3 regions of the Halomonas sp. DP8Y7-1 genome follow, and region 3 is predicted to be linked to each of the others. Evidence: predicted binding sites of a transcription regulator. Region 3 holds the regulator's gene; each other region holds the start of a gene.
What was found. The regulator sigma-54, encoded in region 3, starts transcription at its own class of promoters, with help from an activator protein. The targets are predictions, from matches to a motif close to TGGCACNNNNNTTGCTNT.

Region 1 (3,359 bases), on a different contig from region 3:
GGGAGGCGGCAGCGCGACCAGCTCCACCTCGCTGTCGCTGTCGATAGCGCCGAGGGAGAGCCATTCACGGAGCAACAGGTGCTGGCAGGAGTAGGGGTAGACCATGGCCAGCCGAGGCTTGGCCAGACCCCGGGTCAGGCAGTCGCGCAGGGCCAAGGCGGAGCCTTGCGGGCGGGGCAGGTCGCTGCGCACATCCAGCGCATTGGCCAGCCGCTGGGACAGCACCAGGGTATTGCCCTGGCGGCCCAGTACCATCGCGGCCAGCGTTTCGCAGGGCGCCCGTGACAGACCCAGGCTCATGGCCAGTGGCATGGGCGCCAGCATGTGGGCACCATCGAGGAGTCCGGCAGCGACCTTGTCGCGCAGTGTCGACCAGGCGTTCTCTCGTGACAGGCTGACATCGAGGCCCTGCGCGCTGAAAAAGCCGCCTTCCCTGGCGATGATCAGCAGTGCCGCGTCCAGCAGCGGGACGAAGCCAAGGGTCAATCCTGCGAGCTCTGGTGCGCTGGTCGATGCCTGAGTGGCCTTCCCTATGCTCATGATCCCTGCTCCAGTGGTTTGAGAATATCGATGACGTTCTGGGCGACCTGGGCGATGCGCTGGCCGCGGTCCATGGCCAGCTTGCGCAGCATCCGGTAGGCCTGTTCTTCATCGCAGCTCTGGTGCTTCATCAACAGGCCCTTGGCCTGTTCGATGCGCTTGCGGTCGGCCAGCTGATTGCGAGCCTTGTCGAGGTCTCTGCGCATGCCCTGAAAGGCCTCGAAGCGGGCGATGGCAACCTCGATCACGGCCTTGACCCGGTTGGCGGCCAGGCCGTCGACGACGTAGGCGCTGACCCCCGCCTTGACCGCTGCCTTGAGGGATTGCGGATCATGCTGATCGGCAAAGAAGACCACGGGCCTGGGATTTTCCCGTTGCAGCAGGGCCATGCTCTCCAGGGTGTCCCGGTCGGGGGATTCCATGTCGATAATGACCACATCGGGCTGATGCTGGCGCACCATGTCATTCAGGCTTGCCGGGCTGCTAAGCCGGCAGACGACCCGATGGCCATCGTTGGCCAGGGCCTCTTCGACCATGGCCGCGCGCACGATCTCATCGTCGACCAGCAGCACACTCAAGGTGTCAGGTTCAGGCATCGGCATAGAAGGCATGGCTCTTGTCGGGCGCTTGGTAAAGGTAACGGTGTGGGTGGATGCACTGTGTGGTGGCAACTTGCCTCTGGTGTCAGCTGACAGCTCAGGGCGGCGTCTAGGCTTCGCTGGCGGCAATATGTGTTCCACCTGGCTAACTATCTTTTTTAATCAGAGTGATAGCGATGCACGGCTACGGTGCACCGAGGGTTGAAGGGATGGGCGGGCAGGCAAGGGGCGCGAATTGCACCGGATGGGTGCGAAACAACGCTTCGCGGTGAACGTCGTGGTGCATGACCGCCTCGTTCAGCCGCAGGCAATGCCCTGGCGGGCCCAGAGCGTGAGCCTTCACGCAACAGCCAGGCGGTCGCCCTCGGGCGGAGCGGAAAGCCGGTGTCACCGGGCGCACCTGCCCTGGCTGCCGGCAACCTGGAAGGGGGTTCCTGCCAAGATGGCACGAGGTTTGCTTCTGTAGTGGAAAGCGCAGACATCGGACAGCGGCAGGTCTGCGCGCAACGGAAATCCAATGTGGGGTTTCCTCGGCAAAGACGCCCATTCAGCTCCTGGCCATGCCAGACGCTGAGTGGGCGTTTTGCGTGATGGCTCACAGGAGAAGGGGATGACCCAGACAGATCATGACGGCGTGCCAGCCCAGCCAATCCTCGACCATGGCGATGGCAAACAGGCAGGCACGCTGACCACCTGTCCCTACTGCGGTGTTGGCTGCGGTGTCGCGCTGAGTGCCAAAGGGGGGAGCGCCGTGGTCGAAGGCGATACCTCTCACCCCGCCAACTTCGGGCGTCTGTGCGTCAAGGGAACCGCGCTGGCAGAGACATTGGGCCATCACGGCCGCCTGATGATGCCGCGGGTCGATGGTCACGAGACCCGTTGGGAGCAGGCGTTGGATACGCTCGCCGAGCGCCTGCTCAAGATACGCGAAGCCGCGGGGCCAGGTGCCATCGCTGGCTATCTGTCGGGACAGCTGTTGACCGAGGACTATTACGTCGCCAACAAGTTGTTCAAGGGGTTCATCGGTACCCCGCACCTGGATACCAACTCGCGTCTGTGCATGGCCTCTGCTGTCGCCTCCTACAAGCGGACCTTTGGTGCCGATGCGGTGCCCTGCAATTACGAGGATCTCGAGGAGGCGGAGTTGGTCGTGCTGGTGGGATCCAACCTGGCCTGGAACCACCCGGTGCTCTACCAGCGGCTGCGGCTGGCCAAGTCGCGTAATCCCCTGTTGAGGGTGGTGGTCATCGACCCACGCGTCACTGACAGCTGCGAGATCGCCGATCTTTACCTGGGACTTCGCCCAGGCTCGGATGCGGCGCTGTTCAACGGGCTGCTTGCGTGGATGGCGCGCCATCAGCGACTGGACAGGGTGTACCTGCAGCGTCATACGGATGGCAGTGACGAGGCGCTGGAAGCGGCCTTGGTCGATGCTCCCGATATCGATGCGGTCGCGGCGGCGTGCGACCTGGACCCTGAGCGCCTGGAAACCTTCTACTACTGGTTTGCCACTCAGCTGCATGTGGTGACCCTCTACTCCCAGGGGGTCAACCAGTCGACCAGCGGTACCGACAAGTGCCAGGCCATCCTCAACTGCCACCTGGCCGGCGGCAAGATTGGGCTGCCCGGGGCGGGACCGTTCTCGATCACTGGGCAGCCCAACGCCATGGGCGGGCGTGAGGTCGGTGGCCTGGCCAACCAATTGGCGGCACACATGGATTACCACGCGCCGGGCGCGAGGGAGAGGGTGGCACGCTTCTGGTCGACTCAGACGGTGACCGCCACGCTGCCCGAAGGTCCAGGCTACAAGGCGATCGAGCTGTTCGAGGCGCTGGAGCGGGGAGAGATTCAAGCGCTATGGATTATCGCCACCAATCCTCTGGTCAGCCTTCCCAATAGTGATCGTGTTCGCGCCGCCATCGCCCGCTGTCCGCTGGTGATCGTGTCCGAGTGCATGGAGGATACCGAGCTGGTGGCGCTGGCGGACATCGTTCTTCCGGCCAGCGGCTGGTCCGAGAAGGACGGCACCGTGACCAACTCCGAGCGGCGCATTTCACGTCAGCGTGGTCTTCTTCCGCCGCCCGGAGAGGCGCGCCATGACTGGTGGATCCTGTGTCAGGTGGCCGCCCGCCTGGGTCTGGGGGAGGCCTTCGCCTACACCCATCCGGCCGAGATATTTGACGAACATGCGCGACTGTCAGGTCTCGACAACGACGGTCA
Region 2 (3,359 bases), on a different contig from region 3:
TGCGGGCCCAGGCAGGGCACACGGTGTCCGTATCGGCGTTCTATCGCTACACCACGGTGTCCCAGCTGGCCGAGTTCATCGCCAGCGGGGAAGGCGAGGAGCTCAGCATGCTGATGCGCTTCCTCGGCGGCGGCAGGGAGAGCGGTAGTAAGCTGTTCATGGTTCATGCAGGCTACGGCAACAGTGATGTGTACAGGACGTTGGTCGACGCCATGGGCGAACACTACGCCTGTTACGGCATCGACAACTACAACCACACCGTGGTCCAACCGGAAGCCTCTTTGATCAATATTGCAGCGCTCTACCTCAAGGTCATGGAGGAGCATCTGGCGGTGGATCAGGAGGTGCGCCTGCTGGGTTGGTCACTGGGCGGCAATATCGCCACCGAGATGGCCTGGCAGCTGGAGCAGCGAGGCTTCACCAAGGTTCGTCTGTACCTGCTGGACACCTACTTCAACATGGGGGACGCGGACTTTCTTGGTAACGCCAAGGACGTGCGCGATGATTTCGAGCAGGAGTTGGTCAACAAGGGTATCCCGCCGGATGAGTTTCTGTTGAACCGCTGGGAGGAGCTGTACGAGGTCAACCGTGACATGCTGCGCTCCGCCCTTGAGCGACCGCTGAAGAGTACTCAGGTCGTGCTGTTCAAGGCGCTGGAAGAGGTGGCGCCCGTCGAGGGCCGGCCTGGTGGTGTCCCCGATGATCTGGTGCTGAGCTCGGTCTTTGACAATAACGTTGCCGAGTTCTCACGTACGGTACCCGCCCTCATTCCATGCCCGGGAGTGACCCATATGGGGATGCTGGATGCCGTTGACTGGATCGCCGAGGTGCTGGTCAACGACCTGACCGACCCCTTGAAGACGTAAGCGTATCGGCGAAGGTGATGCAGTATGTCAAATGTGACTGCCTGAGCCGTTCAGCCCCCGTCGGTCGAGAAGGGGAATGAGCTTCATCTCGATCGGCGGGGCTGGCACTCCGCTCACGGGCGATCGACAGGCCTACGGCCAGCCCTTCCAGCTGAGGGCACTGCACCGGCCTGGGCTCGCTATCGCTGGCTTCTGGCTCGCTAGCAGTGGGGCGGTGCAAATGTCGTGGGCGCGCAGCAAGGAGCCTGTGCGACAGGCGCTGGCCAGGGTGCCGTTGCCGTCCGAATTGGAGGGCGCTGTAGCGAAACGGCGCGATGAGTACCGGGCCGGGCGACTCTGCGCGGTCTATGCGCTTGGTCTGTTGGGCATCGACAGCGGGGTGCCGGGCAGGGGGGCTGACCGTCTTCCGCGGTGGCCCCCTGGCGTGCTTGGCAGCATCTCTCACTGCAGCGATCTGGCGTTATCCGCCGTGGCACCCTCTGATTTATATGCAGGGGTGGGCATTGACGTGGAGCAGTGTCTGGACGCTGATGAGGCCGATAGCGTGGCAGAGGTGGTCGCGAGTGGTGCTGAACTCCTGCACCTTCCAGGGTGGCTATCGAGGTCTATGGCGGTGACGCTTCTTTTCAGTGCAAAGGAGGCGATCTACAAGGCCATCTTTCCTGATCTAAAGCGCTACGTGGACTTTGCGGAGGTCTGTCTGCATCGTGCGCTGCCTGGCCTTCTTGTCTTTCGTCCGTCGTGCGCATGGCAATCTGCTGGACCAGCCCACGGGAGGGCGCCTTGTCACGAGCATATCGAGTGGCCTGTGGCCTTCCATATTGAAGCGGGGAAGGTCATCACCCTGTGCCTGCTCGGGGGTGAGTCGTAAGGCGGCTCTTAGCGGGATGGCGCGGAACGTCTTGAAGAACGTTACTAAGGCTTTGGGATGGCAGACGTCAACGTCTGCTTTTGGTGCAAGTCGGCTAGGGTGGCTGCACCAAGAGGGTGCCTTTGCCAGTCCGAAGAGAACCGGGAGATAACACCGGGGCCCGTGAAAACATAAGTGGCATGGAACTTGCTTTGTCAGAGTGAGGCGACGATCGCGCACCGCGACCTGTCGCCACGACTCCGATAACGACAACGTCACCCTGGAGAATTTCCCATGTCCTTAGCTTCGGCCTCTGCTGTGCTCAATCCTGCCCGCCGTTCCTTGGCGCTTTCTGCCTTTGCGCTGTCAGCACTGTCTGTGGCGATGGCGGCTCCCGCCGTTGCCGACGAGGACCCGATCAAGGTCGGCATCCTGCATTCCCTGTCCGGCACCATGGCGATCAGCGAGTCGACGCTTAAGGACACCATGCTGATGCTGATCGAGCAGCAGAATGAAGCGGGGGGATTGCTGGGTCGCGAGCTGGAGCCGGTGGTGGTTGACCCGGCATCCAACTGGCCGCTGTTTGCCGAGAAAGCGCGTGAGCTGTTGGCCCAGGATGAGGTCGACGTGATCTTCGGCAACTGGACCTCGGTCTCTCGCAAGTCCGTGTTGCCGGTGGTGGAAGAGCTTAATGGGCTGCTGTTCTACCCGGTTCAGTATGAGGGGGAAGAGTCCTCCGAGAACGTCTTCTACACCGGCGCTGCACCGAATCAGCAGGCCATTCCGGCCGTCGACTACCTGATGAACGATGTCGGCGTGGAGCGCTGGGTGCTGGCGGGTACCGACTACGTCTATCCGCGCACCACCAACAAGATCCTCGAGGCCTACCTGAAGTCCCAGGGGGTGGCCGACGAGGACATCATGGTCAACTACACCCCTTTCGGTCACTCGGATTGGCAGAACATCGTCTCCGAGATCAAGCAGTTTGGCGGAGCGGGCAAGAAAACCGCCGTGGTCTCCACGATCAACGGCGACGCCAATGTTCCCTTCTATCGTGAGCTGGCCAATCAGGGCGTTGATGCCGCTGATATTCCAGTCGTCGCCTTCTCCGTAGGTGAGCAGGAGCTGTCCGGCCTGGATACGGCTCCCTTGGTAGGCCACCTGGCAGCCTGGAACTACTTCATGAGCGTCGACGAAGACGCCAACTACGACTTTATCGACGCCTGGTACGACTACACAGGGGACGACAACGCCGTGACCAACGACCCCATGGAAGCTCACTACATTGGCTTCAACATGTGGACAGAAGCGGTGCGCAAGGCCGGTACCACCGAGGTGGACGCCGTCAAGGAAGCCATTATTGGGGTGTCGGTGCCCAACCTCACCGGTGGTTACGCCACCATGATGCCCAACCACCACATCACCAAGCCCGTGCTGATCGGTGAAATCCAGGACAACGGCCAATTCTCGGTCGTGTGGGAAACGCCCTCCACCGTCGCTGGGGATGCCTGGTCAGACTACCTGGAAGGCTCCCGCGATCTGATCAGCGACTGGCGTGCACCGCTCGAGTGCGGCAACTACAACGTGGTGCAGGGTAGCTGCGGCGGCGGCGCCGACGTTGCTGCCACGGAGTGACATTCGCT
Region 3 (3,359 bases):
GAGGGTTGCGAGCATGCGGAATGGCCACGCCATTGCCGATGCCGGTGCTACCCAGACGTTCGCGGCCGATCAGGCGACTGAAGACTTCCTGGCTATCCAGGCTTGGTGTGTTCTGCGCAATGAAGGTGCTGAAAAATTCCAGCACCCTCTTCTTGCTGCCCCCCGGGACGTCAAATAGCGTGCGCTCGGGGGGGAGAATGGCATCCAATGTCATGAGAGGTCAGCGAATTCCGGCGCCTTGGGCGCGGGCTTGGGATTTTTCCTTGTGCTTGACGAGCTGGCGGTCCAGCTTGTCGGCAAGGGCGTCGATGGCGGCGTACATGTCGCCGTCCTGGGCTTCTGCATGCAGGTCTGCACCGGCAGCGTGAAGCGTACAGGCAGCCTGTTGGCGCTCCTTCTCCACCGAGAGGGTGACCTGCACATTGGTGATGTTGTCGTAGTGGCGCTCCACACGGGCGAGCTTCTCTTGTACGTAGTCACGCAGGGGATCGGTCAATTCGACGTGGTGGCCGGTAATGTTGACTTGCATGACAAGGCTCCTTGCTCTTGCGGGTGGTAGCTCGATTGTAACCCTTTTTCCGATCCTGCAAACCCCCCTGCTTCTACGCATTAAGACGCAGATGTCGTGCGATATTTCAAGCGCTTGCGCTTTTCATGTAACTGCGCTACGCGCTCTGCTCGCTGCCTGTCTCGAGCCATCTGACCGGGCTCAGCGCAGGCGCTTGCGCTCGCTTGAAGAGGGAATATTCATCGCTTCTCGATACTTGGCGACGGTGCGTCGGGCGACGTTGACACCGTCTTCGGCGAGCAGCTCCACCAATTTGCTGTCAGACAGCGGTTTGCGAGGCGGCTCCTGCTGGATCAGCGACTTGATCATGGCGCGTATGGCAGTGCTGGAATGGGCATCCCCATCCTGGCCCACCTGGCTGGAAAAGAAATACTTGAGCTCGAACACTCCCCGTGGCGTATGCACGAATTTCTGGGTCGTCACCCGTGAGATGGTCGATTCGTGCATCTCGACCTTGGCCGCAATGTCTGCCAACACCAGTGGTTTCATGGCGGCTTCACCCTGCTCGAGGAAATCGAGCTGCCGCTCCATGATTTCGCGTCCGACCCTCAACAGGGTGTCGTTGCGGCTTGCCAGGCTCTTGATCAGCCAGCGCGCCTCCTGCAGATGGTCCTTCAGAAACTGGTTGTCCTGGCTCTTGTCGGCCCGTCGGATCAAGGCCGCATAGTCGGGTTGAATGCGCAGGCGTGGCATCGCCTCAGGGTTCAGCTCGACGCGCCAGCCTTCTTCGGTGTGGCGGACCACCAGATCGGGAATGACATAGTCGTTGTCGCTGTCGCCGTACTGGCTGCCAGGCCTAGGGTCGAGGCCACGGATCAGTTCGATGACATCGTCCAGCTGCTCTTCGGTCAGGCTCAGGCGGCGCTTCAGCAGACGACGATCACCGCTGGCCAGCGCCTCGAGAAACTGGCGTACCAGTCTTCCCGCCTGGGGCAGAAGGGGGGTGTCACGGGGCAGGCTGTCCAGTTGCAGCTGCAGGCATTCGCGCAAATCTCGGGCAAATACACCGGTAGGTTCGAATTGCTGCAGCCTGGCCAGTACCGACGCCACGTCCTGCAGGGGCGGGGCAGCAGCGTCGTCATCGGCCAGGCCCTGGGCGATATCGTCAAGGTGTCCCACCAGGTAGCCATCGCCGTTGACCGCGTCAATCAGGCACTCTGCGATGCGCCTGTCATTATCATTGAGGTCCAGCAGGGCCAGCTGCCAGCTAAGGTGGCCATGCAGGGATTGCCCGCTGGCCTGGCGCTCGAAGTCGGGCGCCTCGGCGCTGCCGGCCGGGGCGGTGCCAAGGTCTTGATAGGTATCGGACCAGTCGCTGTCGACCGTTAGCTCGGAGGGGATCTCGTCGGCCCAGTCATCGTCCTTGCTGTCCTTGACCTGCAGCTCGCCAAATTCATCCTCCAGCTCGAGCATCGGGTTGGCCTCGAGCGCCTGCTGGACTTCCTGGCGCAGGTCCAGCGTGGAAAGCTGGAGCAGGCCAATAGCCTGTTGCAGCTGAGGGGTCATGGTCAGCTGGGTGCCGATCTTCAGCTGCAGTGACGCCTTGAGGGCCATGATGTGACTTCCGTTCGTGGAGCTGAAAAGCCTTACCCTAACGGCGGGTCAGGTACCATGCAAGCTTCTTGCCAACTTGTGGGCAGGGGATGGCGCGCAGGGCTTGCTGTGCTCCGCATGCGCGTCAGTGCAAGGTCGAGCGGGCGCCATGAAGACCCTGCCAACATAGCGGCCCGGCAGCGCCCATGGTGGTCAAAGGCGAAAGTTTTCGCCGAGATAGACTTCCTTGACGCGCTGGTTGGCAAGGATCGACTCGGCACTGCCTTCGGCGATGATCTGGCCGTCGCCGACAATGTAGGCGCGGTCACAGATGTCCAGCGTCTCGCGCACGTTGTGATCGGTGATCAAGACGCCGATGTCACGAGCCTTGAGCTGGCGAATGATTGACTTGATCTCGCCGACGGAGATCGGATCCACCCCGGCAAAGGGTTCGTCGAGCAGAATGAAGGCGGGTTCTGTGGCCAGGGCTCGGGCGATCTCGACCCGGCGTCTTTCCCCGCCGGACAGGCTCATGCCCGGGTTGTCACGAATGTGGCTGACATGGAAGTCTTCGAGCAGTTGCTCAAGGCGCGCCTGGCGACCGTCGCGGTCGAGGTCCTTGCGGGTCTCGAGGATCGCCATGATGTTGTCGGCTACGGACAGCTTGCGGAAGATGGAGGCTTCCTGGGGCAGGTAGCCAATACCCGCCAGTGCCCGTTGGTGCATGGCCGCGCGGCTCAGGTCGTCATCGTCGATGCTGATGGTGCCAGCATCCGCCCTGACCAGTCCGACGATCATGTAGAAGGAGGTGGTCTTGCCGGCGCCGTTGGGGCCCAACAGGCCCACGATGCTGCCCTGTTCGATGGACAGGCTGATGTCCTGGACGACGCGGCGCTTTTTGTAGCTCTTGGCCAGATGGCGAGCGTGGAGAGTCTTCATCAGTTTCCTTGGCTTTCCGGCTCGAGGGTCATGCGAATGCGCTGCTGGCCGTCGACACCCTGTGCGCTGGAGCGAGCCTGGACGACGCGGCGATCGAGAAAGTACTCCAGGTAGGCGCCGTCGAAGGTGTCATTGGCCTTGTGCAATTCCGCCTGGTCGATGAGTTCCATGCGGCGCTCGGCAACATGGTAGACCACCTTCTTGCCCCAGCCCTTGACCACCGGCTCTTCCGGCGAAGGCTGCTGCTCCAGATAGGCACGGGAGCCAGTCGCCGTGGCGCGGGATAGCTGACCCTGGTCGTTGCGCTGAATTTCCACAC

Region 1: the regulator sigma-54 is predicted to act here: its motif matches at 1,583-1,600, upstream of KUV41_RS08270 (nitrate reductase).
Region 2: the regulator sigma-54 is predicted to act here: its motif matches at 1,913-1,930, upstream of urtA (urea ABC transporter substrate-binding protein).

The regions. Positions count from the first base shown of each region.
Region 1 covers NZ_JAHVIN010000005.1:672,233-675,591, forward strand. Annotated here, with positions in the region: gene KUV41_RS08260 (CmpA/NrtA family ABC transporter substrate-binding protein) at 1-540, opposite strand, end outside; gene KUV41_RS08265 (ANTAR domain-containing response regulator) at 537-1,142, opposite strand; gene KUV41_RS08270 (nitrate reductase) at 1,750-3,359, shown strand, end outside.
Region 2 covers NZ_JAHVIN010000007.1:60,524-63,882, forward strand. Annotated here, with positions in the region: gene KUV41_RS11025 (non-ribosomal peptide synthetase) at 1-866, shown strand, start outside; gene KUV41_RS11030 (4'-phosphopantetheinyl transferase) at 943-1,737, shown strand; gene urtA (urea ABC transporter substrate-binding protein) at 2,101-3,351, shown strand.
Region 3 covers NZ_JAHVIN010000012.1:117,096-120,454, forward strand. Annotated here, with positions in the region: gene ptsN (PTS IIA-like nitrogen regulatory protein PtsN) at 1-214, opposite strand, end outside; gene hpf (ribosome hibernation-promoting factor, HPF/YfiA family) at 221-529, opposite strand; gene KUV41_RS14825 (RNA polymerase factor sigma-54) at 710-2,122, opposite strand; gene lptB (LPS export ABC transporter ATP-binding protein) at 2,315-3,040, opposite strand; gene lptA (lipopolysaccharide transport periplasmic protein LptA) at 3,040-3,359, opposite strand, start outside.